One region of the Paenibacillus borealis genome, then DNA from elsewhere that is predicted to be linked to it. Evidence: riboswitches for the same ligand, from Rfam matches in the RefSeq annotation. Region 1 holds a riboswitch; each other region holds the start of a gene.
The links. A riboswitch is a leader RNA that binds a small molecule or an ion and turns the genes downstream of it on or off. The one in region 1 is predicted to bind cyclic di-GMP.

Region 1 (8,102 bases):
AAAACATTCTATCCACATGTGTATAAGTTTTCATTTCTTTCTATTTGACCTTTAATTATACACAGGCTATACACGAAATTCACAAGTAGCCCCATAATTAGGTTCATAGTGTAATTGTATTACTATTCTCCATAGGACACAAAAAAGCCACTGTCGATTACTCAACAATGGCTTCATGTGCTTGGCGGCGTCCTACTCTCCCAGGACCCTTCGGTCCAAGTACCATCGGCGCTGGAGGGCTTAACGGTCGTGTTCGGGATGGGTACGCGTGGAACCCCTCCGCTATCGCCACCAAACATGATTTTTCGAAGCTTCCGCTTCTCGAAATCGCTGCAAGAAAAGATCAGTCCCCAGAAAGGACATGCAGCTTAAGGTGTACCAGGCTTGATCGCCTGAAAACTGAATCCGAAACGAATCTGCGTTGTAGATTTTTGGATAAGCCCTCGACCGATTAGTATTGGTCAGCTCCATGCATTGCTGCACTTCCACCTCCAACCTATCTACCTCGTCGTCTTCAAGGGGTCTTACTAATTGGGAAATCTCATCTTGAGGGGGGCTTCACGCTTAGATGCTTTCAGCGCTTATCCCGTCCGTACGTAGCTACTCAGCCATGCTCCTGGCGGAACAACTGATGCACCAGCGGTACGTCCATCCCGGTCCTCTCGTACTAAGGACAGCTCCTCTCAAATTTCCTGCGCCCACGACAGATAGGGACCGAACTGTCTCACGACGTTCTGAACCCAGCTCGCGTACCGCTTTAATGGGCGAACAGCCCAACCCTTGGGACCTACTTCAGCCCCAGGATGCGATGAGCCGACATCGAGGTGCCAAACCTCCCCGTCGATGTGGACTCTTGGGGGAGATAAGCCTGTTATCCCCAGGGTAGCTTTTATCCGTTGAGCGATGGCCCTTCCATGCGGTACCACCGGATCACTAAGTCCGACTTTCGTCCCTGCTCGACTTGTAGGTCTCGCAGTCAAGCTCCCTTATGCCTTTGCACTCTGCGAATGATTTCCAACCATTCTGAGGGAACCTTTGAACGCCTCCGTTACTCTTTAGGAGGCGACCGCCCCAGTCAAACTGCCCGCCTGACACGGTCCCCGTACCCGCTTAGGGTACCAGGTTAGAACCTAGATACGATCAGGGTGGTATCCCAACGGCGCCTCCAGCGAAGCTTGCGCTCCGCTCTCACCGGCTCCCACCTATCCTGTACAGATCGTACCCAAATTCAATATCAAGCTGCAGTAAAGCTCCATGGGGTCTTTCCGTCTTGTCGCGGGTAACCTGCATCTTCACAGGTATTAAAATTTCACCGGATCTCTCGTTGAGACAGCGCCCAAGTCGTTACGCCATTCGTGCGGGTCAGAATTTACCTGACAAGGAATTTCGCTACCTTAGGACCGTTATAGTTACGGCCGCCGTTTACTGGGGCTTCGGTTCACAGCTTCGGGTTTAACCCCTAACCACTCCCCTTAACCTTCCAGCACCGGGCAGGCGTCAGCCCGTATACTTCGCCTTGCGGCTTCGCACAGACCTGTGTTTTTGCTAAACAGTCGCTTGGGCCTTTTCACTGCGGCCCCCTCGGGCTATTCACCCTACCGAGGCACCTCTTCTCCCGAAGTTACGAGGTCATTTTGCCGAGTTCCTTAACGAGAGTTCTTCCGCGCGCCTTAGAATTCTCTTCTCGCCTACCTGTGTCGGTTTGCGGTACGGGCACCTTCTCCTGGCTAGAGGCTTTTCTTGGCAGTGTGAGATCATGACCTTCGCTACTACAATTTTCGCTCCCCATCACAGCCCAGCCTTACGGTGTGCGGATTTGCCTACACACCAGCCTCACTGCTTAGACGGACATCCATCAGTCCGCGTCACTACCCTCCTGCGTCACCCCATCGCTCATAGCGGATTACGGTGGTACAGTAATTTCAAACTGTTGTCCTTCGACTACGCCTTTCGGCCTCGCCTTAGGTCCCGACTTACCCTGAGCGGACGAGCCTTCCTCAGGAAACCTTGGGCTTTCGGCGGATCAGATTCTCACTGATCTTTTCGTTACTCATACCGGCATTCTCACTTGTATGCTGTCCAGCGCTCCTTACGGTACACCTTCAACCCACATACAACGCTCCCCTACCCCAGATGCAAAGCATCTAGCCATAGCTTCGGTGGTGTGTTTAGCCCCGTTACATTTTCGGCGCAGAGTCACTCGACCAGTGAGCTATTACGCACTCTTTCAATGGTGGCTGCTTCTAAGCCAACATCCTGGTTGTCTGTGCAACTCCACATCCTTTCCCACTTAACACACACTTGGGGACCTTAGCTGATGGTCTGGGCTGTTTCCCTTTTGACAATGGATCTTAGCACTCACTGTCTGACTCCCGGCAAGAAGTTAATGGCATTCGGAGTTTGACTGAGCTTGGTAACCCTTGCGGGCCCCGCACCCAATCAGTGCTCTACCTCCACCACTCCATTCACCGAGGCTAGCCCTAAAGCTATTTCGGGGAGAACCAGCTATCTCCGAGTTCGATTGGAATTTCTCCGCTACCCCCACCTCATCCCCGCATTTTTCAACATGCGTGGGTTCGGGCCTCCAGTGCGTGTTACCGCACCTTCACCCTGGACAGGGGTAGATCACACGGTTTCGGGTCTACGTCCACATACTCAGTCGCCCTATTCAGACTCGCTTTCGCTGCGGCTCCGGCTTCTCACCTTAACCTTGCATGTTAAACGTAACTCGCCGGTTCATTCTACAAAAGGCACGCCATCACCCATAAAGAGGGCTCTGACTTTTTGTAAGCACACGGTTTCAGGTTCTATTTCACTCCCCTTCCGGGGTGCTTTTCACCTTTCCCTCACGGTACTGTTTCACTATCGGTCGCCAGGTAGTATTTAGCCTTAGCAGATGGTCCTGCTGGATTCATACGGGGTTTCACGTGCCCCGCACTACTCGGGATCCGTCTCGGAGAGAACACAGTTTAGGCTACAGGGCTTTTACCTCTATCGCGGGCCTTTCCAGACCTCTTCGCCTACCATATTCCTTTGTAACTCCATGTGAGACGTCCCACAACCCCAAGAGGCAAGCCCCTTGGTTTAGGCTGTTCCGCGTTCGCTCGCCGCTACTGACGGAATCACTATTGTTTTCTCTTCCTCAGGGTACTTAGATGTTTCAGTTCCCCTGGTCTGCCTCTACATTTCCTATGTATTCAGAAATGAGTAACTGCGAATTACCACAGCTGGGTTTCCCCATTCGGACACCCCCGGATCAAAGCTTGCTTACAGCTCCCCGAGGCAGTTTCGTTGTTCGCCACGTCCTTCGTCGGCTCCTGGCGCCTAGGCATCCTCCGTGTGCTCTTATTAGCTTAACCATGCGTTTTCCGTTAGGAAAATCGCTGTATCAACTAATAACTATTTCAACTTGCTTGCACAAGTTTCAGCTAAAAGATGTTCTAAAACGCAAATTCGTTTCGGTATCCAGTTTTCAAGGATCAAGTGTCTTACTTGAGAGCTTAAACTCTCAAAACTGACCAACGAGTGAGTAACAGGCCTAAACCTGAGTTTTGGAAGCTAAGCTTCCGCTTTGAATGTCACCGTTGCAGGTGACGATTCTCCATAGAAAGGAGGTGATCCAGCCGCACCTTCCGATACGGCTACCTTGTTACGACTTCACCCCAATCATCTACCCCACCTTCGGCGGCTGGCTCCCTTGCGGGTTACCCCACCGACTTCGGGTGTTGTAAACTCTCGTGGTGTGACGGGCGGTGTGTACAAGACCCGGGAACGTATTCACCGCGGCATGCTGATCCGCGATTACTAGCAATTCCGACTTCATGCAGGCGAGTTGCAGCCTGCAATCCGAACTGAGACCGGCTTTGCTGGGATTGGCTCCGCCTCGCGGCTTCGCTTCCCGTTGTACCGGCCATTGTAGTACGTGTGTAGCCCAGGTCATAAGGGGCATGATGATTTGACGTCATCCCCACCTTCCTCCGGTTTGTCACCGGCAGTCACTCTAGAGTGCCCAGCTTAACCTGCTGGCAACTAAAGTCAAGGGTTGCGCTCGTTGCGGGACTTAACCCAACATCTCACGACACGAGCTGACGACAACCATGCACCACCTGTCTCCTCTGTCCCGAAGGCCGCCGCTATCTCTAGCGGATTCAGAGGGATGTCAAGACCTGGTAAGGTTCTTCGCGTTGCTTCGAATTAAACCACATACTCCACTGCTTGTGCGGGTCCCCGTCAATTCCTTTGAGTTTCAGTCTTGCGACCGTACTCCCCAGGCGGAGTGCTTACTGTGTTAACTTCGGCACCAAGGGTATCGAAACCCCTAACACCTAGCACTCATCGTTTACGGCGTGGACTACCAGGGTATCTAATCCTGTTTGCTCCCCACGCTTTCGCGCCTCAGCGTCAGTTACAGCCCAGAAAGTCGCCTTCGCCACTGGTGTTCCTCCACATATCTACGCATTTCACCGCTACACGTGGAATTCCACTTTCCTCTTCTGTACTCAAGTCACCCAGTTTCCAGTGCGACCTCAGGTTGAGCCCAAGGTTTAAACACCAGACTTAAATGACCGCCTGCGCGCGCTTTACGCCCAATAATTCCGGACAACGCTTGCCCCCTACGTATTACCGCGGCTGCTGGCACGTAGTTAGCCGGGGCTTTCTTCTCAGGTACCGTCACTCCGGTAGCAGTTACTCTACCGGACGTTCTTCCCTGGCAACAGAGCTTTACGATCCGAAAACCTTCATCACTCACGCGGCGTTGCTCCGTCAGGCTTTCGCCCATTGCGGAAGATTCCCTACTGCTGCCTCCCGTAGGAGTCTGGGCCGTGTCTCAGTCCCAGTGTGGCCGTTCACCCTCTCAGGTCGGCTACGCATCGTCGCCTTGGTGGGCCGTTACCCCACCAACTAGCTAATGCGCCGCAGGCCCATCCCCAAGTGGCAGATTGCTCCGCCTTTCATTCTCTCTTCAGGAGAGGAAAGAAATTATCCGGTATTAGCTACCGTTTCCGGTAGTTATCCCAGTCTTGAGGGCAGGTTGCCTACGTGTTACTCACCCGTCCGCCGCTAAGCATGAATGGAAGCAAGCTTCCATTCAAACTCCGCTCGACTTGCATGTATTAGGCACGCCGCCAGCGTTCGTCCTGAGCCAGGATCAAACTCTCCAAATTGTATTTAGAAAGAGCGATTGCTCATTTTGAAACATCTGACGAGAATGTTATATTCTCTAATTTGGATCTCACCAAGGTGATTTCCGATACTCACTCGTTGTTCAGTTTTCAAAGATCAAGCTCGTTGTTAGCGCCGCTTACCGCGTCACCAGCAACTCTTATAATATATCACGTTTATCAGAGTAATGCAAGCTTTATTTTGAAATTACTTATTTAAGTCATTTCTCATTAAGTTCACTGCTCCAACAACGCTTATTTATAATACCCTATCTCCCTATCAAAAAGCAACCTTTTCCAAAATAAAAATAACCCGCTTAATGATTAAGCGGGTTATCCTCGGATGAATCTATGATTATAGCTAATCTTAGTAGAATTTAGCTGCTGTATATTTGCTTGCTACTTTTACAAGATCTGCTGTTTTGCTGTTCTTAGCAAGACCAGCGTCAACTGTAGTATCAATAGTTACCCATTTGCCGTTAAGGAACACTTCATTCCAAGCGTGGTAGGATGTAACATAGCTGGTGTTACCCATAACCAATTTAGTTGGGATGCCTTCACTGCGAAGCATAGTAGCGAATAAGGAAGCGTAATCGTAGCAGATTCCCTTCTTGGTAGCCAGTGTAGTGTCGTTATTAGGGATGTAATCTGTAGTTACACTGGAAGCCAAGGAATAATCATATTTCACATTGGCTACGATGTAGTTATAGATAGCTTTCACTTTAGCTTCGTCTGATGTCAAACCTTGTGTAAGCTGTGCTGCTTTCAGGACTGCTTTATCGGAAGAACTCCATTTCACATTCTGTACGGAGCTCAGATATACTGCGTTGGCATTGCTCAGGCTAAGATCTACCGTTTCGGAAGAGATTACTTTGTATTTGTTGCCGGTAGTGTTCTCAAGTACGGAAACCTTATAAGAACCATTTCCTTGTTGCAGCGGGAATGTTTCAGTTGGTTTGGAAGTGTACAAGTTGTAGGTATAGCTGTTATTGTCTTTGGTGATCATCAGCTTGATCTTCTTATCCTTAGGAACATCATAAGAAACTCCGATAACACCTTGATCGAGTTGACCTATGTTCAACCAGCTTGCATCTGCATTAGCAGCTTGAGCTGTACCTGTCTGCACCGATGTAACCACTACGAATAGTGTAACCAACATTAAATAGAACTTCTTCATTGGATAAAACCCCTTTCGGTAGCTGGCTGCCATCCTTACGGGAAGGCCCTTTAGCTTTGCGTCCCTACCTTTCGATAGGTTTGCCGTTATCGTATAAGCTTTATCTGTCCTTGCTTCTACCATAAAATGCTAGATTTGCAATTAGAACAAACAAAAAAAGCCTCTTCATTCGGTAGCTGGCTGCCATCCTGACGGGAAGGCCCTCTAGCTTTGCGTCCCTACCTTTCGATAGGTTTGCCGTTATCGTGTATTAGCTTTGTATAGTTATATCTTACCATATCTATTTCTATTATCAAGACCTAAATCACTAGATTTGAGCGAGAAAACATAAAAATTTTAAGTTTTTTTAGGTTTATTCGTCATTATTCTACATAGATTAAGATAACTTCGCATGAATGATAAGTCTGTGAGTTGGATTCACAAGCGGATCGCAGGTAATGAGCGTAAGAATCTTGTCATCATCATTGCCTTTCAATACGGATACATCGGTCGGCTCTACAATAGTTACATCATAAACTACATAATTGTAGTCCTGCTTGCCGGTTGTAACGGATATGGTATCCCCGACTCCGACTTCATTCAATCTGTTAAACAGCCTGCCCGTAGTTCTGGATCTATGCGCCGCAATGGCAGCATTGCCGACTGCGCCGAGCGGAGCCGTCTCCTTCATGTGCGCAGCAGCATGCTTCATATTCGCCTTGGTGGCGCCTTCCAGTACAGGCAGCTTCAGGTCTATTTTGTCGATTTGGATGATTGCCATTACCTTGCCCCCGACTTCAATCTCAGGAGCTGCTGAGGGCTCGGGCTCTTCCGCAGCCGACTCTTCTGCCAGCAGTTGGGTAACTTCCGCATAAGGTTTACTTAGATCAGCACCTGCCGGGGCTGAGGCTGACGGAACGATTTCACTGTAGGCCTGCTCGGCTTCTTCCAGCAGCTTTTGCTGCTGACGGTCATTGTACCATTCGCTTCCTTTGGGATAGAGCATAATCAGAACCCCGGCAAGTATAATCAAATAGGATAACTTCCGCATGATAATCGCCTCCGTAATATAGAATAGATGTTACCCTCCCGGAATAATAAGAAGCATTGCTTTCATATAGTCAGAATACCCATTTACGGCTTCCGAAAAAATTAATGATTACTGTAACGAACGTAACCAGCACTTTGGCAATCAGCACTTGAATACCAAGAACCCCAGTCAGAATATGAATCAGCAGCACCGATATGCCCAGCACCAGCAGGTTCAGCACGATAAATCTGACCAGCTGCATCCGGTCGAAGCTCTCTTTATTGCCTCTGTTCCGGTCGCGGAAGGTCACCTTTTTATTCCAGAAGAAGCTGTTGGCCGTACCGGCGCTGTAGGAAATAATCTGCGCAGGGGTGTTGACCATCCCAAGGGAATGCAGCAGTGTGAATACAGCAAAATCTATCAGTGTATTCAGCAGGCCTACCGCATTGAATTTCAGGAACTGGATGAACCCCGCACTCCATCTCTTATCTGGCATAATCGCTTTCCTTCCGCGTGTCTTCTATCTCCGCATCCGGATAGCCTTTGGTCTCACGCACGATGTACAGCGGTCTGTCCTTCGACTCATCATAAATCCGTCCGATATACTCACCAATTACACCCAGCAGCATCAGGACAATCCCGTTAAAGAGCAAGTTAACACCGACTATAGATGCCCATCCGGGTACGGTCCAGGAGGTAAAGACCTTCTGGAACAACACCAGGAACAGATAGATGAAGCTGGAAAAGGAAAGGA
Region 2 (8,102 bases), 170 kb from region 1:
CTCGGCACGAGAAAAGCGAGCGCAGCAATCAGAACGATAGAAATCAGCAGCACATCTGCGCGTTTCATAGAAATCTCCCTTATTTTTTAATTAAAATCCAGACTTAATAATTATAACGGTCCGCCCTCAATCCTTCAATGAATGTAGTCGTTAATTGTCGCATTTCAATGGCAGTTCACAAAATAGGCACGCAAAGCAGAAGCGGAACCCTCCATAAACTGGATGGCATCCGCTTCAGCAAGAAATATAAGGATAACTGGTTTAACACCGCACATCCTTATCCTGTTTTGATTGGATAACCTGTCTGAAGAGGTTCCGGCTTCCGTCCAAAGTACGCCAGAAATAGTCCGGCAAATTCCGGGTCCCATTGAGTGCCCCTTCCCTGCTCCAGAATAGCCAGCGCCCGGTCGTGATCCATCCCTTTGCGGTAAGGACGGTTAGAGGTCATAGCATCATAGGCATCCGCCACAGCGATAATCCGGCCATGTAAAGGAATATCCGTACCGGCAAGACCGTCCGGATATCCTTTACCGTCATAGCGCTCATGATGGGAACGGACGCCTCCCAGATAGGGTGCCATTTTTTCTACCGGTTCAATCTGCCGCAAAATATTCTCTCCTAACACAGGATGGCTCTTAATCTGGTCGAACTCCTCATCCGTAAGGGCTTCTTCCTTGAACAGGATGCTGTCCCTCACCCCAATCTTGCCAATATCATGCAGCAGGGCCGTCTTGCGTAAATCATCCAGCTGCTGCCCGGTGAGTCCGGCCAGCTGGCCGATAATGACCGAGTATTCCGCGACACGCAGTGAATGCCCTGCGGTGTAAGGATCACGGGCATCCAGCGCCACGGCCAGTGTAGTGAAGTAGCTGTCAAGCAGCTGCCTGCTCTGTTGTTCCCGGGTCTGCAGCCCCCGCACCATCATATTAAATCCTGCGACAAGCTTGGAGAATTCATCGGAGTACTCATCCTGTACCTGGATCAGATTGCCGTCCCTTACATGGTTCATCGCCTGATACAGCTCATTAATAGGATGCTGCACACTGTTCGTCAGAAGCCAGGCCGCTATCGATGAGAAAAGGGTTCCGATCAGCAGCACCATACTCGCCCACGCCCAGTAGCTTTGAAGTCCGACCACTCCTACAGGACCTCCATTACCATGCAGACGGATTTGCGTAGCCATGATAAACAGAAATAGCGGAAATGTGCCGATTAGCATACAGCTTACCAGAAATTTGGGACGGATCGGCACAAATACATGGCCTTCCAAAGAGAAATCAATACCATACTGCTCCAGCGCCCGGTTTCTGAATTCTTTGATCAGCGGAATAATGGCCGTACAGGTCAGGAAAAATTCAATTAGCGCATGCATGCATGCCACAAGAATGGCTCCGCACACAGCCAGGATCAGATAGAAATACGGAACCGTAATCCAGCCATTGTAAATCATCCAGAATGTCATCAGGCAGGCCGGCAGGGAGAGGCCCAGAAGATGCGGCCCCATAATCCGCTGAACGGCACGCCTCGGCATCTGATGTGTATGCAGATACGCTTCTTCCAGCATTGGCAATGTCAGGTTTTCTTCATACAGTGCTGTGCGGATCGGTCTGATCTGATTGAGAAAAACACCAATCTCCATGACCGCCATGATAATAAATGACAGCCCGAGCACAAGCAAGAGCCGGAAATATTCTATGCTGCTTATCTCCAGAGATGATAGCAGAATCAGACTTCCTACTGCCAGCACCGCTACTACTGAGCCGAATATATAATTCCGGATCTGATTTTTAATGAATATTCTGTATAGTCTCATCTGTCCATCATTCCCGTCCCGGCCTCAGCCCAATATCCGCTTGCATTCCTATATGACACATGTTATAATAATAGAATATTTGTTTTCGAGTATGTTTATCCCCATCAAGAAGATGTCAGGCCGATAAATCACTTGTCTCTATTATCGGCAGTTTGGACACTAAATCTTACGTTTTCTTGCAGTACTCTTCCTTTTTATGAGATTAAATTCGAACATAGCATTCCGATTCGCACTGGCGCGGCCACGGAGCCGCAAGGACAAAAGAGAGGTAGGGCTTTTGTCGTATTGGAAGGATTTCTCTCGCCACACGGCTGCTGGAAATAAACAAGGAACAACGACACCCGTTTCGCTAACAAACGGCGGGGGATTCATATACCGATAAGACATGGCTGTGCTGCTTCCCTGACGCAGGGAAAGGCCCCATGTGTGGAACATAATAAGCGCCCGATACCCGCTGTTTGCGGATATCGGGCGCGTCTACGTTCCGGGGACTTTTTCAGACTGAATCACACGTACAACAATGTTGAAGGACACTGAGCCTTTTATTCTGATTCCTTCCGCAATAATGTCAAGAGATCCCCGAAGATTCCAGGTGTCGTGAATACGACCTCTTCACCATAAAGTTCAGCAGGAATGTCATCTGGCACCCCTTGTACATTGCAACTCAATGCGCCCGCCTCCCGTGCAATCAAGCCTGCGGCGGCTACGTCCCACGGTGAAAGACTTTCCGTATGCGCATCTAATTTTCCGGACGCCACATAACAAATGTCTACTGTTGGCGCAGCAAAACGCCTAATGTCACGGCAGTTTCTTCTGAGCCGGTTCACTCTTTCGATTGCCGGCTGCACTTTGGCCGGATCATGAGGAAAACCTGTGCCAATGACAGCATCTAATAGTGAAGTACATGTACGAGTTCGTAAACGCTCACCATTGCAATAGGAGCCTCTCCCTTTAATCCCAACATAAGTACAGTTCAAATCTGGCGCATATACTGCTCCTGCCAGGACTACGCCATCAAGGGCAAAAGCCAATGAAAGGCCGTAATGCGGTAGGTTCCGGGCAAAATTAACCGTTCCATCTAAGGGATCAATCACCCAAACCGGACCGTCAAACTTGAAATCATCCCAGTTATGTACTCCATTTTCTTCCGAAAGAATTCGATGACCTTGAAATTTACCTATTATGGCTTCTTGAATGATTCTTTCCGATAGTAAATCAGCAGATGTCACAAGTTCACCATCATCCTTGAAATTCACTTCAATTTGTTCCCGACTGCGCAATCCGGAAATTGTGTCACCTGCTTTTGTTACAGCCTGTTCTGCAAACAACGCTAATTCTCGAAGGTCAAAATTCATTCCGTTCCCATTCCTCCTTACAGTGCGTAATCTTATTGAGCATTTCTGCCAGTCTAATACTTTATTTCCTCTGAACAGCTGTGTATATATCGTTCCACGAATTCGCCTACAGTGCGAACATATTCCTTTTTATCCGTATCATAGGCAAGACCATGCCCCGCTCCATGCACCACCAGCTTCTCCTTCGGACTCTTGCAGGCACTATACAGCTCATCCATCATAGCAAAAGGTACAAACTTATCCGCATCTCCGTGAATAAATAAAATCGGCACCCGGGCTTTGCGCACCTGCTTCAGCGCTGAAGCTTCGCCGAAATAATAACCGGCCTTCATCCGGGTTACCAGGCTGGCACTCTGCACAAAGGGGAAGCTTGGCAGATGATACATCCGCCACAGCTGGTAGGACAGCTGTGCTTTGACCGAAGTATATCCGCAATCAGCAACAATGGATTTGACCTGCGGAGGAAGCTCTTCTCCAGCCGTCATCAGTACCGTCGCTCCGCCCATAGATACGCCATGCAGTACAATTTGCGCTTCCGGCCCAGTCTCCTTCAGAACGAACCCGATCCATTGCAGATAATCACGGCGCTCCGGCCAACCGAAGCCAATGTAGTCCCCTTCGCTCTTCCCGTGGCCTCTGGCGTCGGGCAGCAGCACATTATATCCTAGGTTGTCATAATAGTTTTTGGCGGTTGCCCCCATATCCTTAGCTTTGCCGGAATAACCGTGGGCAATGATTACGGTACGGCCCGCAGCACGCTCTGAAGCCAGATAGTAGCCTCTCAGCTTCAGGCCATCTTCCGAGACCAGCTCCACTTCCCGGAAGTTCTGCCGCGCCACCCACTCCGCACCTTCCCCCCACGAAGCTCCGGCTACCGGCGGGTCCACCTTCAAATCCGGTGTCTTGCCAAGGAATTCCTTGGGAGCCCGCTTAATAGCCACTCCATAGAAATAGAATCCGGCATACGCCACAATCCCGGCAACAACAGCCAGTATTACTAGCAGGTATATACTCCACATAATCGTTCCCCCTCTCAGTAAGCAACCCTCCCTTTAAGGGAATGTGAATTTTTGCTTATGAATAATTTGAGCCTAGTATAGCACGGTATCCGTTCAACTAAAAACACTGCCGGGAGTCCGGCATTACCTTCTTCACCCAAGTGGTAAGCTACAGATAGAATACGCCACCCGTATACAAAAAGGCTGCTTCCTGGAGAATATCTCTCCGGCAGCAGCCTTCGTCCAAAAACAGCGGCTTAATCACTTTTTACCCTGATGTTCTTCGTTTAAGTGAATCATTTTCGCTTGTTCGCCCTGGCCGTTCTTCTAAGAAGCAGGCCCAGACCGGCAAGGGCGATACCGGTAATATAGTACGGTGCAGGACTTGATTCACCCGTCTGCGGCAGGGTTTGCTCTGCAGTCACACTGCCGAGAGGAATCTCGTCATCGATAATGATTTCTTCAGGCGACGGTCCCGCCGCTGGTGCAGGTGCTGGTGTAGGCTCCGCTACAACCGGCTGTGGCGCTGTTGGCAGCACCGTCACAACAGGTGATGCCGCCGGCCCCAGAGGAACAGGGTCATCATTGATAGTAGTATCAGTCACAATAGTCCCAATCACTACCGGAGCAGTTGATGTCGGAAACACGAAGCTTGGAACAAATACGCTCGTGCTGGTTGCCGTTGGTGCTGCGGTCGGCACTGTTGTTGGTGTCGCCGTTGGTGCTGTTGTCGGCGTTGCCGTTGGTGCCGCTGTCGGCGTTGCCGTCGGCGCTGTTGTCGGCGTTGCCGTTGGTGTCGCTGTTGTCGGCGTTGCCGTTGGTGCTGCTGTCGGCGTTGCCGTCGGCGCTGTTGTCGGCGTTGCCGTCGGCGCTGGTGTTGGTGTTGCCGTTGCTGTTGGTGTTGGTGTTGCTTCTGGTGTCGGTACCGCTGTCGGTGTCGCCGTTGGCGTTGTTGTCGGTGTTGCCGCCGCTGTCGGCGTTGTTGTTGGCGTTGCTGTTGCTGTTGGTGTTGCTGTTGCTTCTGGTGTCGGTACCGCTGTCGGTGTCGCCGTTGGAGCTATTGTCGGCGTTGCCGTTGGCGTTGTTGTCGGTGTTGCCGTTGCTTCTGGTGTCGGTGTTGCCGTTGCTTCTGGTGTCGGTGTTGCTGTTGATTCCGGCGTCGGTGTTGCTGTTGGCGTCGGCGTCACTGCCGGCGTTGCTGTTGATTCCGGCGTCGGTGTCGCTGTTGGCGTCGGCGTCACTGCCGGCGTTGCTGTTGATTCCGGCGGATCTTGCCCTTTATAAGGAACATGGTGAGATTCTCCTGTTCCTGAGAGCGAAGCTCCGATCAAATTTCCGTTGATTTGACCATTATTGAATTGAATGGAGGCATATGGAGCCAGTATAGAACCCATAACTCCGATACTCTCAATTTGAAGATGGGTTGCCTGACTGAAGTTATATAGCACTTTGCTATTCATAGAGTTGTCCTTATTATCACTGCCATTAATTCTAATGCCCATATTTTTCATCGTAACTGAAGTGCCCGATACATTTACTACAGCCGTCGAACCGCTGGGAATCTCGATTCTCAGCCCATTAGCACTAGACAGCTTACTGCCATTGACAACAAATACGTTAACATCTGAATTTGTACCTACGAGAATCAGACTGCCATAATCGTCAGTTGTAGTACTATTTGTAGGAAGCCCTGCAAGCTGCTGCGATTTATCACGGAGCAAGCCGAATTCGGCTGTGAAGTCTATGGCGTTCGCTATCAGCTGTAAGGTTCCTGTACCATTACGGGGGCCGCCGCTACCGCTGTATTTCCCGCCGTACACCGCGTCTCCGACAGTTTCTCCACGTTCATAGTAAAGATCGCCCCCGGCAACAAGAGAATAAGCCTCCTGCGTTTCCTGAGAGCTTAGTTTGTGCCCCACCGAGTAACCCTCACTTAGTTTCACATTTCCGCCTGCGGCTAATCTGCCTTCAATATCGCTTCTGTAGGCATCGACACTTCCCAATATGAACACATTATACTTGGACGCATTGCCCGGCAGAGAAGCCCCCTCGGCTCTAACTGAAATGCTCCCCAGTGAAATGATTCCGCCGCCTCCAACAATCAGAACTGTTATAAGTCCGAACACCATAAGACGCTTGAATTTAGTTAATTGGAACATACAGACTCACCTCACAGTTAATATAGATATAGGCCACGTTTATAACAAAAAAAGACCGCCGGAAAGAGGGATACTCTCTTTACGGCAGTCGGACGATCGTTGCGCTTCATCGCGCTTTAGACTCCTGGACTTTGCGTCCCGTTCTTTCGAACGGTTTGCGTTTATACGTCAGTGAACTATTAGATTGTGAAATTATGTACTAAATCAAACTTCCATACTAAAGTCTATGACATTAGTTACTTTAGAACTAATTTTAGTTTATCCGCTATCTAGGCTTATTGTCAACGAAATCCTTTGAAACATTTGGCAATAGATTATATCTACCGATCCGCTCCAAAGTACTGTTACAAAAGGTTTTTTCAATAGAAAGCTTAGTCTTTCCGCCCAAAACCCTAATCCCTATACTCCCTCGGATTCGACTTTATAGTATTTTTGAAACTATGTAAAAAGAACTAATTTTCATATTGTAAATTTAAACTTAAATAATAACTCTGACAGCCGTAAAATCGCAACTCCGTTTCCCTTAGCACATTCGCTTTCACGAGAAATATAGAAATAAATATATATTGTTATAAAAAAGGCTGCTTCGGGAGAACGTCTTCTCCCAAAGCAGCCTTTTCCCGATTCAGCGGTGCTACCAACAATCTTTCATAAAGATCTTACGGATTGCATTTATTTACGTTTATCTGTTCTGGATCTTCTACTAAGGAATATCCCCAATCCTGCAAGAGCTATACCAACCAAATAATAAGGAGCCGGACTTGATTCACCAGTCTTCGGCAGCGTAGCATCCGCAGGCACATTGCCTAACGGAATATTTTCATCAATGATGGTCACAACCGGCGTCGGGCTTGGTGTTACTGATGGTGTTGGGGTTAGGCTTGGTTTCACCACTAACGGCTGAGGTGTTGCTGTTGCCACAGGGCCCAAAGGCAGCGGATCATCAATGATTATTGTATCGGGATTTACGATATAACCGATTATTGGAGTCGGCGTCGGCACTACATTAATAAAGACAGGCGGTGCAGACGATGGCACTGGTGCCGGTGGTGATGTCGGTGCTGGTGTTGGTGTCGGAGTAGGCGTTGGCTCTACCGTCGGTGTCGGTGTTGGTGTTGGCTCTACCGTCGGCGTTGGTGTCGGTGTCGGCTCTACCGTTGGCGTTGGTGTTGGTGTCGGCTCTACCGTCGGCGTTGGTGTTGGTGTCGGCTCTACCGTTGGCGTTGGTGTTGGTGTTGGTGTCGGCTCTACCGTTGGCGTTGGTGTTGGTGTTGGTGTCGGCTCTACCGTTGGCGTTGGCGTTGGTGTTGGTGTTGGTGTTGGTTCGGCCGTTGGCGTTGGTGTTGGTTCAGCTGTTGGCGTTGGTGTTGGTTCAGCTGTTGGCGTTGGTGTTGGTTCTACCGTTGGCGTTGGTGTTGGTTCGGCCGTTGGCGTTGGTGTCGGTGCTACTGTTGGCGTTGGTGTTGGTTCGGCCGTCGGCGTTGGTGTTGGTGTCGGTTCGGCCGTCGGTGTTGGTGTCGGTGCTGCTGTTGGCGTTGGTGTTGGTTCGGCCGTTGGCGTTGGTGTCGGTGCTGCTGTTGGCGTTGGTGTTGGCTCGGCCGTTGGCGTTGGTGTTGGCTCGGCCGTTGGTGCCGGCGTTGGTGTTGGTGTCGGTTCGGCCGTCGGTGTTGGTGTCGGTGCTGCTGTTGGCGTTGGTGTTGGCTCGGCCGTCGGCGTCGGTGTCGGTGCTGCTGTTGGCGTCGGTGTTGGCTCTGCCGTTGGCGTTGGTGTTGGCTCT
Region 3 (8,102 bases), 170 kb from region 1:
CTCTACCGTTGGCGTTGGTGTCGGTTCTGCCGTTGGTGTCGGTGTTGGCTCGGCCGTCGGCGTTGGTGTTGGTGCGGCTGTTGGTGTTGGTGTCGGTTCGGCCGTCGGCGTTGGTGTCGGTTCAGCCGTTGGCGTTGGTGTCGGCTCTGCCGTTGGTGTTGGTGTTGGTGCGGCCGTTGGTGTCGGCGTCGGCGTTGGTGCGGCCGTTGGTGTCGGTGTCGGTTCAGCCGTTGGCGTTGGTGTCGGTTCTGCCGTTGGTGTCGGCGTTGGTTCGGCCGTTGGCGTTGGTGTTGGTGCTGCCGTCGGTGTCGGCGTTGGTGCTGCCGTTGGTGTCGGTGTCGGTTCAGCCGTTGGTGTCGGCGTTGGCTTCACTGTCGGCGTTGGCTTCACTGTTGGTGTCGGCTTCACTGTTGGCGTTGGCTTCACTGTTGGTGTCGGCTTCACTGTTGGTGTCGGCTTCACTGTTGGTGTCGGCTTCACTGTTGGTGTCGGCTTCACTGTTGGTGTTGGTGTTGGAGTGCACTTAGGTGTCGGCGTCGGCTTCACTGTCGGTGTTGGCTTTACCGTTGGCGTTGGCTTCACTGTCGGTGTCGGCTTTACCGTTGGCGTTGGCTTCACTGTCGGTGTCGGCGCCGGTGTTGCGGTAGGTTTTACCGTTGGTGTTGGTTTCACTGTTGGTGTCGGCTTCACTGTTGGTGTTGGCGTTGGAGTGCATTTAGGTGTTGGCGTTGGTTTTACCGTCGGTGTTGGTTTTACCGTTGGCGTTGGCTTCACGGTCGGTGTCGGCGCTGGTGTTGCGGTCGGCTTCACCGTTGGTGTCGGACTCGGTGTTGGTGTTGGCGTTGTGGCTGGTGTCGGGCTTGGTGTTGGTGTTGCGCTTGGTGTCGGCGACGGGCTCGGTGTTGGTGTTGCGGTCGGCGTCGGACTTGGTGGCGGCCCATCTCCCTGGTACGTTCCAAGGTGCATTTCTACCCCGCCGCTAAAAGACTTGGCAATCAGAGTTCCATAAAGCTCTGCTCCGGAATAATTGACATCTGCTTTAGGCGCCAGTATCGTCCCCAAAAAGGTTGTATATGCAATATTTACCTTGGTTGCTTCGTAGAAATTGAACAGCACTTGACTCGCTTTCCCGTTATTCATTGCAAAACTCGGCACATTGACCGTAGCTCCACTTATGTTAATAATCAACGTGGCATTCTGGGCAATATTAAATTGAATATTATTTGTACTCGCCAGCGTTGAAGCATCCAGATGAACTACATTGAAAGAATCCGGCGCACTTATTGTAAGTGTTCCATAATTATTATTACCAATCTCTTTCGTATCGGACAATGCCCCGTATTCTGCGGAACGAGAGATCAGATACTGTTTCTCAGCCGGGAAATCAATCGTGCTTCCCTGCTTCTTCGCGCCTATAATGTTCACACTAGGCTCATTGGCTTCAAGGCTGTCCCCATACACAACGTTGCCGTAGATTTCTCCGCTGCCCGAATGTTTAAATTTCTTGCCGGCAACGAGTACATCTGTGGCTGGAGAGTTCCTGTATGCCCTAGCTACCCCGTAACCTCCAGAGAGAGTAATATCCCCCCCCCGCTGCAAGACGGCCTTCAATCTGATCATTGCCTTGCGTAAAATCGTCGAAGATAAAAGCATTAAAATTCCCGGCAATCCCTAAGACCGGCGTTGGAGTGTAAGGTACACCAGATGTTGCCCTTACCTCCGTCCCCCAAGTGAAGACGCTGCTTACGGTCAGCACGCCCGCCAGAATGAAAGCGGCCGTTTTACGCACTCTTTTTCCCAATAGTCCACACCTCCTATTTACTATTCTATGAATCCGCCGCAGAACTATAACAAAAAAAGACCGCCACGAAGGGTTAGCTTCACGGCGGCCGGACGACCATAGCCCGGACTTAAGGGGCATCAGATTCCTGACTTTGCGTCCCGCTCTTTCGAAACGGTTTGCGTTTGTACATGATAGATATGAAATTGGAAAAGCTTATGTAATGCCACACTTAAATCTGTGATATTTGTTACTTTAGAACTAAGCTTAGTTTAGATGCCAGCTGGCATATTGTCAATATATTTCCATTTCACTTCACCGATATTTTTTCGAGGAAAAAATTAAAAAAAACCTTTATATATAAGGGTTTTTAATATTGACAAATATACCTCACTGCCGAAACAGGTCGAGATTCCCGGCAATTTGTCGCAGTAAATTTTCCTGTTTCCAGAAATATTATCTCGCAATTTTAACTATTAAAATTTAGTATATTAGTCCTACTATTATTCCTTATACCGCTTCTTATCCGCACCTGAAGAAACGGGCGCCATCCCCCTTAAGGACAACACCCGTTTTCCGCTCATACCGGAGAGCACTTTTATAGTAATGGCTCTATGATATTCATATATTTTCACAAAAACTGGCGCCTAAGCAAACCCTGGCAGCAGTCTTCAATCGACATTTCTAGGGAGTTTGCATAGATGGCTGAAAAATCTGCACACGGAGGAATCCATTTTTTTAGAGCAGCTGCATCCAGCCAATCATTGATACCCAGAGCGGAACGCTAAGGACCAAACCGAATACCAGACCGCGGCGGAGACTTCCTTCATGACTCATTGCCATTCTCCTTTTGTACTGATTTATTTTTAATCTTTATTATTTCAATTTTAATATAAAATAATTTTTCCTATTTTATTGTGAATTATGTCACATTAATAGTCCTTATTTATAAATACCATTGATTTTTTTTTGAACTTCGAGTTAAAATACGAATATACGTTCCCGTAAGAGGAGATGAGATTGATGCACAGAGCAGAGAGCCAGGACAATCTGCTGGTGAAATCCTACATTTTGCTGCCGCTCATTTTATCTGCTTTTGAACGCGATGCTTCCATTATATCCTCAGAGCTGCGCACACCCGCTCCTTACCTGGAGGTTCTCCGGACAGCAGCGGATGCAGCCACAGCCGACCTGCGGGATGTCCGTACCGGGATGAGAGCCCGTGGTCTGACGGTCTATGAGCAGCAGAAGCTGGAAGTTGGCGTCGAGGCTAAATATGTCTGCAGGGGTTACCATGAACGGATGCTGCTGCTGGATGATGTCATTGCCGCCCAAGCTGCCATCCGCATGCGGAGATATCTGGGACTCGACATTCCCGATCCCCACAGCCTTAAGGGGGGGTACAGAATCAAATAAAAAAGAGGCCCGCCAGGATTGGCAGGACCTCAGGGTACCATATTACACCGGGGGATGTTTGGTAACCCCAATATACATCCCCTACCTGAAAATAAGCTGATACCCAGATAAAAATTACATTAAAATCGTCCAATACCCCAGCGTGCCAAAAATAACCACTACAGCTACCGGGTACAAAATCCTCCGGCTCACTTGATCCTTAAAGGCAATAAACAAACAAAGCATACAAAGCCATGCGATAAGAAGGCTGCCCATCCCTTATGCATACGCCCCTTCCCGGCGGTTCGGATTGGCCCCTGCGGCAACTGCCGCACAGAGCAAACTTTCCATATATAAAAAGATTACCCGCAGGCGGTCCCTTTCATTCCCGCTAACAGCGAGTCCGCACAAATAATTATTGGCGTTCACCCTTATAATCCTGCTCCAGCAGGCTCACTGCTCCCCTTCAAGAACGGGATACTCCCAGAAGCCTAGACGTCCCTTGGCGGGTATAGGATGAGCCAGCGGAACAACCTCCTCCAGCTTCCAGGCAAACCGGCCTTCAGCATAATCGCCGAAGACATGTTCATTCCCGCCCGGCCAGCCCTGCTGCGCCTGCTCCACCGTAACCCCGCAGCAATCAGCCAGGCGGCTGGTCGCGATGATCATCCCGGATGGCAGATTGTCGGCAGTGAAGCCGTAGCGGGCAAGCACCGATTGATAGGGCTCTGTTCCGCATATGGCCTTATCCACCCGCATACCGGCATGAATGGCCAAATCCCCCCGGTAAGCCGTCTGCCATGAACGGGTTTCGAACTGCTTTTCCCCCAGCGCAATTAAAGTTGCCCAAGGCTGGCGAATCGTCAGACATTTCATGCTTGCCCTGCCTCCTCAGATACCTAAACAAAAAGCGCAGCCCCCCATATCAAGGAAGCCGCGCTGCATATCATTTCTTGGGATAATACTCATTATAAAGTTCTGTACCTGTTTGTAAAGCTCACCTCTTCGTTTAGTTCACCTGATTCTCCAGAAGATTAACTATTAGGGTCACTGCTTCAGCCCGCGTTGCAATCTGGTTAGGGGCAAACCGGTTCTGCCCGATGCCGCTGATCAGATCTTTCTCTACAGCTGCGGCAATATAAGGGGCTGCCCACTTAGGAATGTCACCGGCATCTGCAAAGTTCAGTTTGGCCTGCAGATCTACTGTTACTCCCAGTGATCTCACGATCATTACTGTTAACTCTGAGCGGGTCAGCTTCTGCTCAGGACGGAAGGTACCGTCAGCATAACCGCTGACAATTCCCGCTGCTGCAGCCTGTGCCGCATAAGCTCTGGCCCAAGCGGGAATATCATTCATATCCTTGAAGGCTCCGGCGCCGCTGTCCGGAAGCTTCAGCGCGCGGACGAGCATCGTGATGAATTCAGCCCGGTTCACTTCCCGGTTCGGGCGGAAGGTATTATCCGCATATCCGTTGACGAAGCCGGCCGCAACCGCTTTTTGAATAGCCGATGCTGCCCAGTGGCTGCCTACATCAGACAATACCGGATTGGCCGATGGACTGCTTCCGCTTCCTGCCGGTGCAGCCGATGGTGCAGCAGTGGCTGCCGGTACAGGCGCCGGTGTAGCAGAAGGCGTTGGCGTTGGTGTCGGCGTTGCTACGGTACCAGTCGACCCTCCAGGTGCAGGAGCCGAAGTCGGTGCCGATGTTGGCGCAGGTGTCGGTGTAGAAGGCGCTGGTGTCGACAGATCCGGCGTTGGTGTCGGTTCAACCGGTTCCGGCGTTTCTCCTCCGGTCTCCTCCTGCTTAAGGATACCGAACTGTTCAATAATGTAAGGCTCAGCATTATTCTTGTTCTGGTCAATTTCATAGGACACTGCAGTCAGCTTGTCACCGTCGACCGTAATGCCTACGAAGTTCTGGATCTGGCCGCGTTTCGGACGCGAGCTGTCGCCCGGGTCCGGTCCGTACGGTGCAGCATGATTCTCGTCAGCCACTTCAAAGAGGTTGTAATAGGCCTCGCCCAGTTCAGCTTTCTTGTTCTTGTAATATACCTTCGCTCCGGCTGTGGCTGGAATCAGATAGATGGAGCCATCCGGATTCACAGTGTATTCCACCGTTGCCCCATTCAGGGATTCGGTGATTATGTCGGTGGCTGCGGCAGTTCCGTCTGCCTGGATAGGCTTCGTGCGGGCATAGATATGATCATGCCCCTGCAGTACAAAGTCGATGCCCAGCTCCGCCATAAGCGGCGCGATCTTCGATCTCACTCCGTTTGCGCCAATGATATCCTTGTCGGTAGCGTGATTGGAGGTTGTATAAGGCCCTTTATGAATATTGACAATAATCCAGCGCGCTCCGGCCTGCTTAGCCGCCTGCACATCTGCCTTGAGCCATTCCACCTGATCTGTACTGAAATTCGCATAGGCTTCGGAATCTTCATTGCTGTTCAGCACCACAAAATGGGCATTGCTGAAATTATAGGAATAATAAGCTCCGGTCTCCGTTGCCGAGCCTGGCGCCTCCTGGATATCAAAATGCTCATAGAACGCATTGGCTTCATCTTCATGATTGCCGGCAGAAGGAACTATTGTGGTGTTGAGCAAACTGTCCTGAGAATGGCCCAGCAGCCAGTCCCACTGAGTTTCGTTAGTTCCCGTGTCCACAATGTCTCCGTTATGAACCACAAATTGTGCCTCAGGCACCGCCGCCAGAGCCTTAGCAAGAGTCTGTGAGGACAGAATCGCTTCATCCTCAGTCTTCGCCTGTGTATCCGCCAGGTCAACGAATGTGAACGCGCCAGACTCAGGCGCTGTACGGAAGGTTCCTGCCGTGCTCCAGATTCCCAGCGACATGTCGCCCACACGGAAATAATAAGCGGTGTCCGCCTTCAGCCCCGTTGCCTCTGCCTTGTGCACCAGTTCTCCTGCGGCATTAGTGGAGACTGCAGAACGGCCGCTGAATGTACCGGCTCCGGTAAAGTCCGGTGCAGCCTGCGTTTTTTCCACTACCTGCAAGTCACTGTTCTTCGCGCTCAGCGGTGTATACCAAGTGAATCCCTTGGAACTGCGCGGATCCCCATAATAGGTAACAGTCACTTTGCTCACCGCAGGCTGGCCGGCCGTCACTGCCGCGGAATAATTCCGGCCGCTTACTGCCTTAATCATGAACTGGTAGTCCAGCGCAGGATCCGGATTATCGACTGTATAGCTGTAAGCCGTTTTTCCCGGCTCCGTTGAGACCAGCGTAGTCCAATTGGCTCCAAGGAGATCATTGTTCTCATAAATACGGTAGCCGTTCACCGGCAGCCCCGTATCCGGCGCCTCCCAGGTCAACGTCAGCTTGCCGTCAGCGCCAGTAACCATTTGTGCATTCTGAACGGAAGGAACGGTCACGTCCGACTTATGAATGCTGTACTTGTCGTAGAGGTCCGTTGTTCCTCCGGTTGTCGTTGTATATGCCTTGTAGCTTAATTCGTTCGCGGAAACGGTGAACCCGGTGAACATTTCCTTGCCGGGCTGCTCGTATTTAGCTGCGAACGGGAAGGTACCTGAAGCTACGTTGTATTTCTTGTTGCCCGCAGCATTGGTAATCAGATAGAGCGTCCCGTCAGGATCTGTAACTGTGCCGTTTGAATCCGGAACAATATTCGTCAAAGGCACATTATTCAGCATTTGATAACTTCGGGTGTACGTATGATCATGTCCGCCAATGACCATGTCGATGCCCAGCTCATCGAAGACCTTCGTCAATTGGGCACGGTAGAACAGCACATCGGTATCTTTGGTATGGTTAGCTACCGAATATGGAGATTTATGCAGCAGCACAATCTTCCATTTCTTATCTGACTTGGCTACCTCACTGCGCAGCCATTCCACTTGTTTATTATAGATTTCATTGTTTTCCGCGCTGGAGCTTGTTCCGTAATACTCTGTGTTCAGAACCATAAAATGCGCCGGGCCGTAATCAAGTGAATACACCGAGCCATCCGGTTTAGCGCCTGTCTTAGAAACATCCGGAAGATTGAAATGTCCGGTATAATTGCTGTAGCTCTTGCTCTCATGATTGCCGACCAAAGGAACCAGCGGAATATTCTGCAGAATATCCTTCGGCTTCTCGAAGAACCAGCCCCATTGCTCCTCCAAATCTCCGTTATCGACCAGATCTCCTGAATTCAGAATAAATTCCACATCCGGAAATTCACTTAACCCTTCCTGCAGAGTGTGGTTCCAGATGTCGAAATCCGCTTCAGTGGTACCCTGGGAATCAGTAGTGTACAGGAACTGGAATTGTGCGTTCTCCGCAGCTTCCGTTGTGAAGGTTCCAACATCACTCCAGTTGCCGTCTTGTCCATCGCCAGCCCGGTAGGCATATTTCGTGCCCGGCCGGAGGTTCTCCGCAATTACTTTATGGCTGGAGATCACTGAGGCGTTCCCGGCAGACTTATCTGCCTTGGACTGGTAGACGTTCGCAGTTGACGATGTACCTTCGAAGGTAAGCAGACCCTCCGCCGGGAACCCGCCTCCCTGCAATTTGGCAGCCTCCACCACCTCAAGCTTAGTGCCTGTTACCGCCTCCGGAGCATACCAGGCAAACCCCATGCTGGTCTGCGGATCCCCGTTAAAGGTCAGTGCGACGGATTCCGGCTTGCCTTCACCGGGAAGCACAGGTCCAGCCGCAGGATAGGCGGTCAGGCTCATATCCCAGTACAGGTCCGAGCTGGTTGCATTGGCTTGATGAACCTCTGCCGCAAGTTCATTGTCCCCGTCCTTCAGGTTCGCCTTCACAATATCTGTCAGATTAACCTTGGAGACATTGGGGTCACTGTTGGAGTAAGTGCTCCCGGTTAAATAATTTACCGCTCCGGCAGGCATGCCTTCACGATAAATTTCCGCACCATTTAAGTACAGGACGACGCCGTCATCAAA
Region 4 (8,102 bases), 1.1 Mb from region 1:
TTCCGCTGATCTCCATCGGCTCAAGTGTCGTTCTATTGCATGAACAGATTACGATGAATCTGGTCATTGGTATGCTGCTGATTGTGAGCAGCATTATTCTGGTAAATGTCAGGCTGGGCCGGGCTGCCGGGCGGATCGTGCAGCCCCCGGTACCCGGGCTGGGCAAAGAATAAACAAACGGCTGCTCCCTCAGAAGAGGGGCAGCCGTTTTTACTTGTCAGGGGTTACATTACAGCAGGCTTAGACCGTTTCTGCGTCCGCGTCCCGCAGGATCAGTTCTCCGCCGGGATTCAGGATACTGTCATGCGACCGGGCGATATTAATGACAGCATACTCCTCCTGGAGCAGCTCAATGTCTTCACAGAGATTGCGCAGCAGTCTGGAGAAGCTGTTCAGAACACTGTCTGTGATAAATTCAGTGAACTGTCCCGGATGGGCAAAGACCTCCAGCATCTGCTTAAGCTGCTCCGAAGCGGGCTGGGAAGAGCCGTCCATGCATAGCAGCGCAGTTTTAAGATCGCTGATCAGACACTCTATATGGCTGTATTTATCCTCCAGCAGCAGCATAACAACCAGACCGTACTTCACGGATTGCTGGCGGGATTCTACGTTCTTGGCCAGCAGCCGGGCGGCTTCCCGCAGTCCGGCAACCTCTGTCAGCAGCAGACTGGAGAAGCGGTGCAGGCGGTGCTGCTCTACTCCGGCAAGTCCGGTGTACAGGCTGCAGCCGGTTACCTGACCGCTTATATAGATACTGCCGGTAGCCGTAATTGTAGATTGGCGGACGTTGCCGTAGACATACACATTCCCTAACGCTTCAATCCGCATAGGGCCTTCAATATCCGCCGGTACGACGATGTCACCTGCGAACATAATCTCACTGGCGGTTGCTGCCATCTCCCTGGTGATGAGGCATACGGCAGGGAAATCGCAGGTTATGACACAGCTGGAGTCTCCGCAGATGCGGGGTCTGCCCGTACGCAGAGCCGCAATGTCACCGTTTGGAAGAAGCTGTGCATGTTCTCCGGCTGCGAAATAAATATCCTGCGGTGGAGGGGGGGATAGTACTCCTCCCTCTACGTCGAATCCGGGAATTCCCTCTTCGGGCGGCAATTTGCGGGCAAAGACCTCTCCTTCTCTGGCGAAGGGTGCTCCCGGAAACCGGAGATAATCTAAGGAATCTGCAGATTCCGCAGTCCGGCCTTCCCGGAGCATACCATTGCCTGTGAGCGTATGCTCCGGAAGCGACAGCTGAATCCGGGATTCCTTACCGGGCAGCGGGGCTCTCCCTTCTGCGATGCAGACGGGGAGATATGTAGGGTTGTTCAGTTCGGCGTATAAGGCCGGGATATTCAGATTACGCAGAATTGAACGGTTATCCAGCGAAGAGAGAATCTGTTCTATGGTGAGCGTGGACAGCAGCAGCGCCCGGTTAGGCTCGGCACGCACTGCGGCTTCGAAAGAAGCCGGGCAGTTGACCAGATTCCAGGCGTACTTCTCTGCACGGTACAAGGTGAAGTGAACTTTGAGCTTGTCGGGTGAAACGGTGATTTGATACTGCGGCTTCTCGCAGATCTCCCAGGTGATATAATCCGCTGAGGTAACCTCTGTAGGCTCCGTAACGGTCTTCCAGTTAATCTTCAGCACTACGGGATGAACAGCAGAGATCCGGGCCGGTTTGCCGCCGGAGAGCGGGGGAGTGATGAAAATCTGATTATTCTGCACGAGGATGATTCCATTCTTATCTCCGTCTGTCCCGCCGGAAGGCTGGCCCTCTACGGAGAAAGAATCCAGAAAGCCGGTGCGTTCAAGCATCAAGGATTCCACGAAATCATATCGGGTTGGTTCGATGAATTGCTGCAGCATTGTCTTAACCTCGCTTTTTCGTATAATCAATGGCATTCGTACAGAAAAGAGCATCATAAAGCCTGGGAGGTCCCCCGGTGACAGCTGGCTTACGTGGTCTCTATTGGCAGCCTGGCGACCATAAACGCGGATTCCCGGCGTCCTTAGGCCCATTGCTTTGCGTCCTACCCTTTCAGGAAGTTTGCCTTTAGAAATAGATCAATGATATACACTCAGCATGAGGCATTTTAAATCGACCGCAATCGACAAAAAAGGTCATAACTGGTTCCTGGGCTGCAGGAACTTCTGCAAACAAGCTTAATTCTAGTACTTAAGGAGCTATTTTTCAACTGTATTCTGCCAATCTATTAATAATCTTGAAATGTGCAGCTCTATCTTACCTGAAAAACTGGTTTCCCAGCGCTTACAGCTTATGGGAGGAGTCTGCTCTGCCGGAACAGCCGGATCTTTGATCTGGAGAACGGACTGCTGCTGAGGCTGCCTGTGTTGGGCGGCTTTTTTCAATAAATAAATGGAGTTAATTCGGGGTTTGTATGTAATGTTTATGTTATATATGTAGAAAAACACAAACAATTAGCATATTATTTCGTAATAAAAACGAAGACATTGCAAATTTGTTGTAATATAATCTAACAAACAGCAGGAAATAAGAAATTAGTGTTAATAAACATAACATTAAATACATGCATTGAATTCTGGAAGGGGAGCATGAACCATGCAGATTACAGCAGCACCTTACACCTGGCCCTATGACGGCGTCCTTGATCCGGCGAAGACGGCACTGATGATTATCGACATGCAGACGGATTTCTGCGGCAAAGGCGGTTACGTGGAGAGAATGGGCTACGACCTCTCATTAACAGCCAGAGCCATTCAGCCGATTGGGCGGCTGCTGGCACGCATCCGGGAAATTAACGGATTCACCGTTATCCATACCCGGGAAGGCCATAAGCCGGATCTGTCCGATCTGCCGGCGAATAAACGGTGGCGGAGCAGACAGATCGGCGCTGAGATCGGCTCGGAAGGACCGGCGGGACGGATTCTCGTACGGGGCGAGCGCGGCTGGCAGATCATTGATGAACTGGCACCTGTAGCGGGCGAGCACATTATCGACAAGCCGGGTAAAGGCAGCTTTTATGCTACGGACCTGGATTTGATACTGAAGAATAAAGGGATTACCCATCTGATTCTGACCGGAATCACGACGGATGTCTGTGTACACACGACGATGCGCGAAGCCAATGACCGCGGTTATGAATGCCTGATCCTGGAGGATTGCACGGGTGCTACGGATTATGCCAATCACCTGGCAGCGCTGAATATGGTCAAAATGCAGGGCGGTGTCTTTGGCAGTGTGAGTGATTCGCAAGCGGTGCTGAAGGCGCTTGAGCAATTCTAACTACTAGATCCTAATTACGAATTACGAATGACCAGTATTCCAAATCACATCATAACGGGGGAATCACCATGTGGAACAAGTCCAGAACCAAAGCGCTCATCCTGCTTACTTCACTAATGCTGCTCATTACAGCCTGCGGCAACAATTCGGATACCGGCAAGGCTGAGGGACAGGGGGCAGAAGGCTCCGGTGAGCTTAAGAAGGTTGTTCTGAGGCTGAAGTGGATTCATCAGGCGCAGTTTGCCGGGTTCTATACCGCAGTTGAAAAGGGCTTCTATAAGGAAGCGGGGCTGGATGTGGAGATTCGGCCGGGAGGCTCGGATTTTCCGGCGGTACAGATGGTCGCTTCGGGCAGTGAGGAGTTCGGGGTAACCGGTGCTGACCAGATCATCATCGCCAGAGAAAAAGGCGTACCGGTTAAGGCGTTATCTGCAATATACCGCAAAACCCCGTTTGTAATGTTCACGCTTAAAGAATCCGGTATCACCACAATGGAAGAGCTTGTCGGCCAAAAGGTGGGCATCAAGCTCGGCGGCAATGAAGAGCTGACCTTCCGTGCTATGGAAAAAAGCGCAGGCATCGAAACCTCGCAAATCGAAGAGATGCCGATCAAATATGATCTCAGCCCCCTGCTGACCGGCCAGGTCAAGGCATGGCCCGGATATGTAATTAATGAGGTGCTGGCTGTGCAGGAGCAGGGCGAGGAAGTCAATATTATCGACCCGAACGACTATGGCATTAATTTCTATGCCGACACCCTGTTTACCACGGAGTCTGTGATTGAGAAGGATCCGGAAATGGTCCAGAGTTTCGTACAGGCCTCCATGAAGGGCTGGGATTATGCGATGGAGCACCCTGAGGAAGCGGCGGAATTCGGCCTGAAATATGGAGAAAAGCTTGATCTTGCGCATGAAGTCAGCATGATGAAGGCCAGCATTCCGCTGCTTGAGCCGGAAAAGCTTCCGCTCGGCTCGATGGACGAAGCGGCGTGGGAGACGCTGCAGCAGAATCTTATCGATCTGGGCTTTGTGAAGAAGCAGCAGGACATCGGCTCATTGTTCACCAATGAGTACTTGAAATAAGGAGGGAACCGGTATGACAACAGCGATGAAAGAACAGATGGATTCCGCCCCTGTGAAGAATCCCGGTACCCGGGACACGATGCTCTCCTTGCGCAATTGCTCGCTTTCCTTCGGCAATGTGCCTGTGCTTGATAATGTCAGTCTTGACGTATACCGCAATGAATTCATCTCCATTCTCGGACCGAGCGGCTGCGGGAAATCAACAACACTGCGGCTGATGCTGCGGCTGCTAAGCCCGGAAGGAGGCGGGGAAGTTGCATATTCCTCCCCGGACCTGTCGCTGGGCATGGTCTTTCAAAAGCCTGTCCTGATGCCATGGCTCAGTGCCCTGCAGAATGTCATGCTGCCCCTTGAGCTGGGCCCGAAGAAGAAATTCAGCAAGAAGGAAGCACGTGAAAAGGCGGAAAGCGCCCTGCGGCTGGTCGGCCTGCAGGATTTCCAGAACCACTTCCCGCATCAGCTCAGCGGCGGAATGCAGCAGCGGGCGGCGATTGCCAGAGCCCTGGCCGCCGATCCGACCGTGCTGCTGATGGATGAGCCGTTCGGTGCGCTGGATGAACTGACCCGCGAGAAGCTGAACTTTGAGCTGCTGCGCCTGTGGGAGAGTCCAGAGACAAGTCTCAGCAGCATTGTCATGGTTACTCATTCGATTCAGGAATCTGTGCTCCTGTCGGACCGGGTGGTGATGATGTCACCCCGGCCGGCCGGGGTGACCGATATTATTCCGGTACCGCTGCCTTCACCGCGTCAAGCGGGAATGGAAGAGCTGCCGGAATTCCACCGGACCGTCAAGGAATTGAGAAAGCGGGTGAAGCATCTATGACAGCCAAACTTAAGGACAGCCTGTACCCGGTCACCTTTGCGCTCGGCTTCCTGATCCTGTGGGAGCTGGCCGTACGGCTCCTGTCGGTTCCCATGTATTTGCTGCCTTCCCCAACCCAGGTGGTCTCGGCCATCGACGGTGCGCTGTGGTCCCATACGCTGGTTACCCTGGGCGAATCCCTGACCGGGTTCATGCTCGCTAACATACTGGGCCTGATTACTGCCGTTATTTTTGTTCATTCCAAGCCGATTGAGAAGGGGATGTTCCCGCTCGCCATTGCCCTGAAGACTACACCGCTGGTTGCGCTGGCGCCGCTGCTTGTCGTGTGGCTGGGGACCGGATATACCTCGAAGGTCATCGCTTCGATGCTGATCTGCTTTTTCCCGATACTGGTGAACAGTGTCAAAGGTCTTAAGGCGATTGAATACGAGGCCTGGGAGCTGTTCTCCACCTATAAAGGAACCAAAAGCGAAATCTTCTGGAAGCTGCGGCTGCCAACCAGTCTGCCTTATATCTTCTCCGCACTGAAAATCTCGACCTCGCTTGCCATCGTCGGAGCGATTGTCGGCGAATTTGTCGGGGCCAATAAGGGGCTGGGTTATGTGGTGCTCGTCTCCTCCTATCATATGGACACCCCGGTGATGTTCTCGGCCATTATTGCTTCGGCGCTGTGCGGCCTGCTGCTGTTCTGGTGTATCGGGCTGCTGGAGAAGAAGGTTATTTTCTGGACAAGGAGTGATGATCTGTGATGAAATGCTCGGTGATCAGAATCCCTGCAGGTGCACCGAATGACATGTCCGGCTTGCAGGCGGCGATAGAAGAGGGGCTGTTCCGGCCCGAAGAGGTTGCAGCTGTACTGGGAAAGACCGAGGGAAACGGCTGTGTCAATGATTTCACGCGGGGCTATGCCGTTATGGCGCTGAAGGCATTCTTCGCCGGGGTGTCCCAGGAACAGCGGCCTGCAGAAATATCCTATGTAATGTCCGGAGGGACGGAAGGTGTGCTCAGCCCGCATTTCACGGTAATTAGCCGCAGCGGCCAGGCAGAGACGGGCGTAAATGCTGACGGTCTAAAGTCACTTGCGGTCGGTACTGCCAGAACACGGATCTTCCGGCCGGAGGAGCTGGGCCGGCTCAGCCAGGTGGACGCTGTGGCGGATGCCGTGGCCCGGGCGGTCCTGGATGCCGGAATTACCTCGGAAGCGGATGTGCATTTTGTGCAGATTAAATGCCCGCTGCTCACTGCAGAGCAGATGTATGACGCACACAGCCGTCAGGTATCGCTCGTTACAGAGGATACCTATAAATCCATGGGATATTCCAGGGGTGCCTCCGCACTGGGGGCTGCTGCCGCGCTCGGTGAAGTGGAGCGTTCAGCCTTAACGGAAGCAGATATATGCGTGAACTGGGATAAATTCAGCGCTGTGGCGTCTACTTCAGCCGGAAGTGAGCTTGCCTACTGCGAAGTGATTGTGTTCGGCAATTCGCTGTCTGCGGAAGGCCCGTATCACATCGACCATGCAGTCATGAAGGATGCTATTGACGGCGCAGCGCTGCAGGGCCTGCTGGACCGGTATCCCGGTGAGGAGCTGGTGCAGGTGCTGGCCAAAGCTGAGGCTGATCCGGACGGGGTCATCCGCGGACGGCGCCATATCATGCTGGATGATTCGGATATCAATCATACCCGGCATGCGCGGGCCGTGGTCGGCGGTGTACTGGCCTATGTCGGCGGCGATCCGATGATCTACGTATCCGGCGGAGGCGAGCACCAGGGGCCAAAAGGCGGAGGGCCGGTAGCGGCTGTATTCCGCCGCAGATAGCGGGCTTTCTATCAACCTATACCTATAACTTATACATCATGGAGGAATGGATTATGCATACACAGGAAACGGAAGTGCTGACAGCGGCGGACATGACATGGGAGTTGATGCCGAATCATATTGAGCTCTATCACCGGGAGATAGTCTCGGCAGAGCAGGCGGACCGTCTGGGCATCCGGATGAGCTCGATTCTGTGGGAGAAGCTGGGCGTCGGCGGCCAGGTATTACCGCACCATCATGATGTGGTGGAGATTATTCATATCACTGTGGGGGAGGTCAAGCTGCTGTGCGGGGGTGAATGGTACAGCTACCGGGCCGGGGATACCTTCCATGTACCTGCGGGTGTAGTCCACTCCGTTGCGAATGCGGGTGATTCGCCGTCTGAGCAGATCAGTATTTTTGTACCGGCCGAGGCGAATGTACCTGTGAACCATTTTTTTGGCACCACTCTGATCGAGGATGTGTATTCTTCCAAGCTAAAGTAAAGGCGGCGGAGCTATGGGCAGCAATGTAATCACCGGATTGAACTGCAGCGATATTCTGCTGATTCCCGATCTGAAGGAAGCGGTGGTCCTGGCGGGAGCCGGAGGCCTTGGGCGTTATATCAACCGTGTCAATGTGATGGAGGTTCCCGATGTGATTGACTGGGTCCGTCCGGGAGAATTTCTGATTACCAGCGGATTCCCCTTTCACGGCCAGCCGGAGCTCATCACCGAGATTATTCCCCAGCTGAACCAGAAGGGCGTATCCGCGCTTGGGATCAAGACAAAGCGTTATATCGACGAAATTCCGGCACGGGCGCTGGAGCTGGCGGATCAGCTTGATTTCCCGATCTTCGAGCTGCCGGCGGCTATCTCCTTCTCCGACGTTGTACGTGACATTATGGAACGGGTGCTTGTGCAGGAGGCCAGGGAGCTCTCCCAGCTGCAGAGCCGCTTCCAGAAGCTGTCCAAGCAGCTTCTGCATGGCGACGGCATCGAGGATTTCCTGCTGACGCTGGATGGTATGCTGCATAATCCGGTTGTGCTGCTGGATGATACCGATCAGGTCCTCTGTTCCCCGCAGGCAGAGGCGCTGGAGCTGGCAGAGCAGCTTCCGTTATGGATGCAGCTG

Region 2: another riboswitch for cyclic di-GMP. It lies ahead of PBOR_RS36765 (choice-of-anchor A family protein); the one in region 1 lies ahead of PBOR_RS03245 (transglutaminase-like domain-containing protein).
Region 3: another riboswitch for cyclic di-GMP. It lies ahead of PBOR_RS37280 (collagen-binding domain-containing protein); the one in region 1 lies ahead of PBOR_RS03245 (transglutaminase-like domain-containing protein).
Region 4: another riboswitch for cyclic di-GMP. It lies ahead of PBOR_RS33245 (flagellar assembly protein A); the one in region 1 lies ahead of PBOR_RS03245 (transglutaminase-like domain-containing protein).

The regions. Positions count from the first base shown of each region.
Region 1 is NZ_CP009285.1:742,532-750,633, reverse strand. Features, by position in the region: rRNA gene rrf (5S ribosomal RNA) at 180-296, opposite strand; rRNA gene PBOR_RS03255 (23S ribosomal RNA) at 432-3,359, opposite strand; rRNA gene PBOR_RS03250 (16S ribosomal RNA) at 3,608-5,165, opposite strand; gene PBOR_RS03245 (transglutaminase-like domain-containing protein) at 5,530-6,321, opposite strand; cyclic di-GMP riboswitch class I at 6,354-6,434, opposite strand; cyclic di-GMP riboswitch class I at 6,508-6,588, opposite strand; gene PBOR_RS03240 (class D sortase) at 6,716-7,369, opposite strand; gene PBOR_RS03235 (GtrA family protein) at 7,440-7,844, opposite strand; gene PBOR_RS03230 (glycosyltransferase family 2 protein) at 7,834-8,102, opposite strand, start outside.
Region 2 is NZ_CP009285.1:577,407-585,508, reverse strand. Features, by position in the region: gene PBOR_RS02520 (NusG domain II-containing protein) at 1-68, opposite strand, end outside; gene PBOR_RS02515 (HD-GYP domain-containing protein) at 278-1,813, opposite strand; gene PBOR_RS02510 (inositol monophosphatase family protein) at 2,356-3,168, opposite strand; gene PBOR_RS02505 (alpha/beta hydrolase) at 3,222-4,187, opposite strand; gene PBOR_RS36765 (choice-of-anchor A family protein) at 4,463-6,325, opposite strand; cyclic di-GMP riboswitch class I at 6,406-6,495, opposite strand; gene PBOR_RS37590 (choice-of-anchor A family protein) at 6,998-8,102, opposite strand, start outside.
Region 3 is NZ_CP009285.1:568,925-577,026, reverse strand. Features, by position in the region: gene PBOR_RS37590 (choice-of-anchor A family protein) at 1-1,620, opposite strand, end outside; gene PBOR_RS37280 (collagen-binding domain-containing protein) at 1,550-1,801, opposite strand; cyclic di-GMP riboswitch class I at 1,882-1,974, opposite strand; gene PBOR_RS02475 (YhjD family protein) at 2,804-3,196, shown strand; gene PBOR_RS37620 (hypothetical protein) at 3,455-3,604, opposite strand; gene PBOR_RS02470 (ASCH domain-containing protein) at 3,629-4,051, opposite strand; gene PBOR_RS36005 (S-layer homology domain-containing protein) at 4,185-8,102, opposite strand, start outside.
Region 4 is NZ_CP009285.1:7,813,754-7,821,855, reverse strand. Features, by position in the region: gene PBOR_RS33250 (DMT family transporter) at 1-173, shown strand, start outside; gene PBOR_RS33245 (flagellar assembly protein A) at 241-1,866, opposite strand; cyclic di-GMP riboswitch class I at 1,969-2,062, opposite strand; gene biuH (biuret amidohydrolase) at 2,582-3,265, shown strand; gene PBOR_RS33235 (ABC transporter substrate-binding protein) at 3,334-4,347, shown strand; gene PBOR_RS33230 (ABC transporter ATP-binding protein) at 4,361-5,170, shown strand; gene PBOR_RS33225 (ABC transporter permease) at 5,167-5,919, shown strand; gene atzD (cyanuric acid amidohydrolase) at 5,919-6,989, shown strand; gene PBOR_RS33215 (cupin domain-containing protein) at 7,043-7,474, shown strand; gene PBOR_RS33210 (PucR family transcriptional regulator) at 7,488-8,102, shown strand, end outside.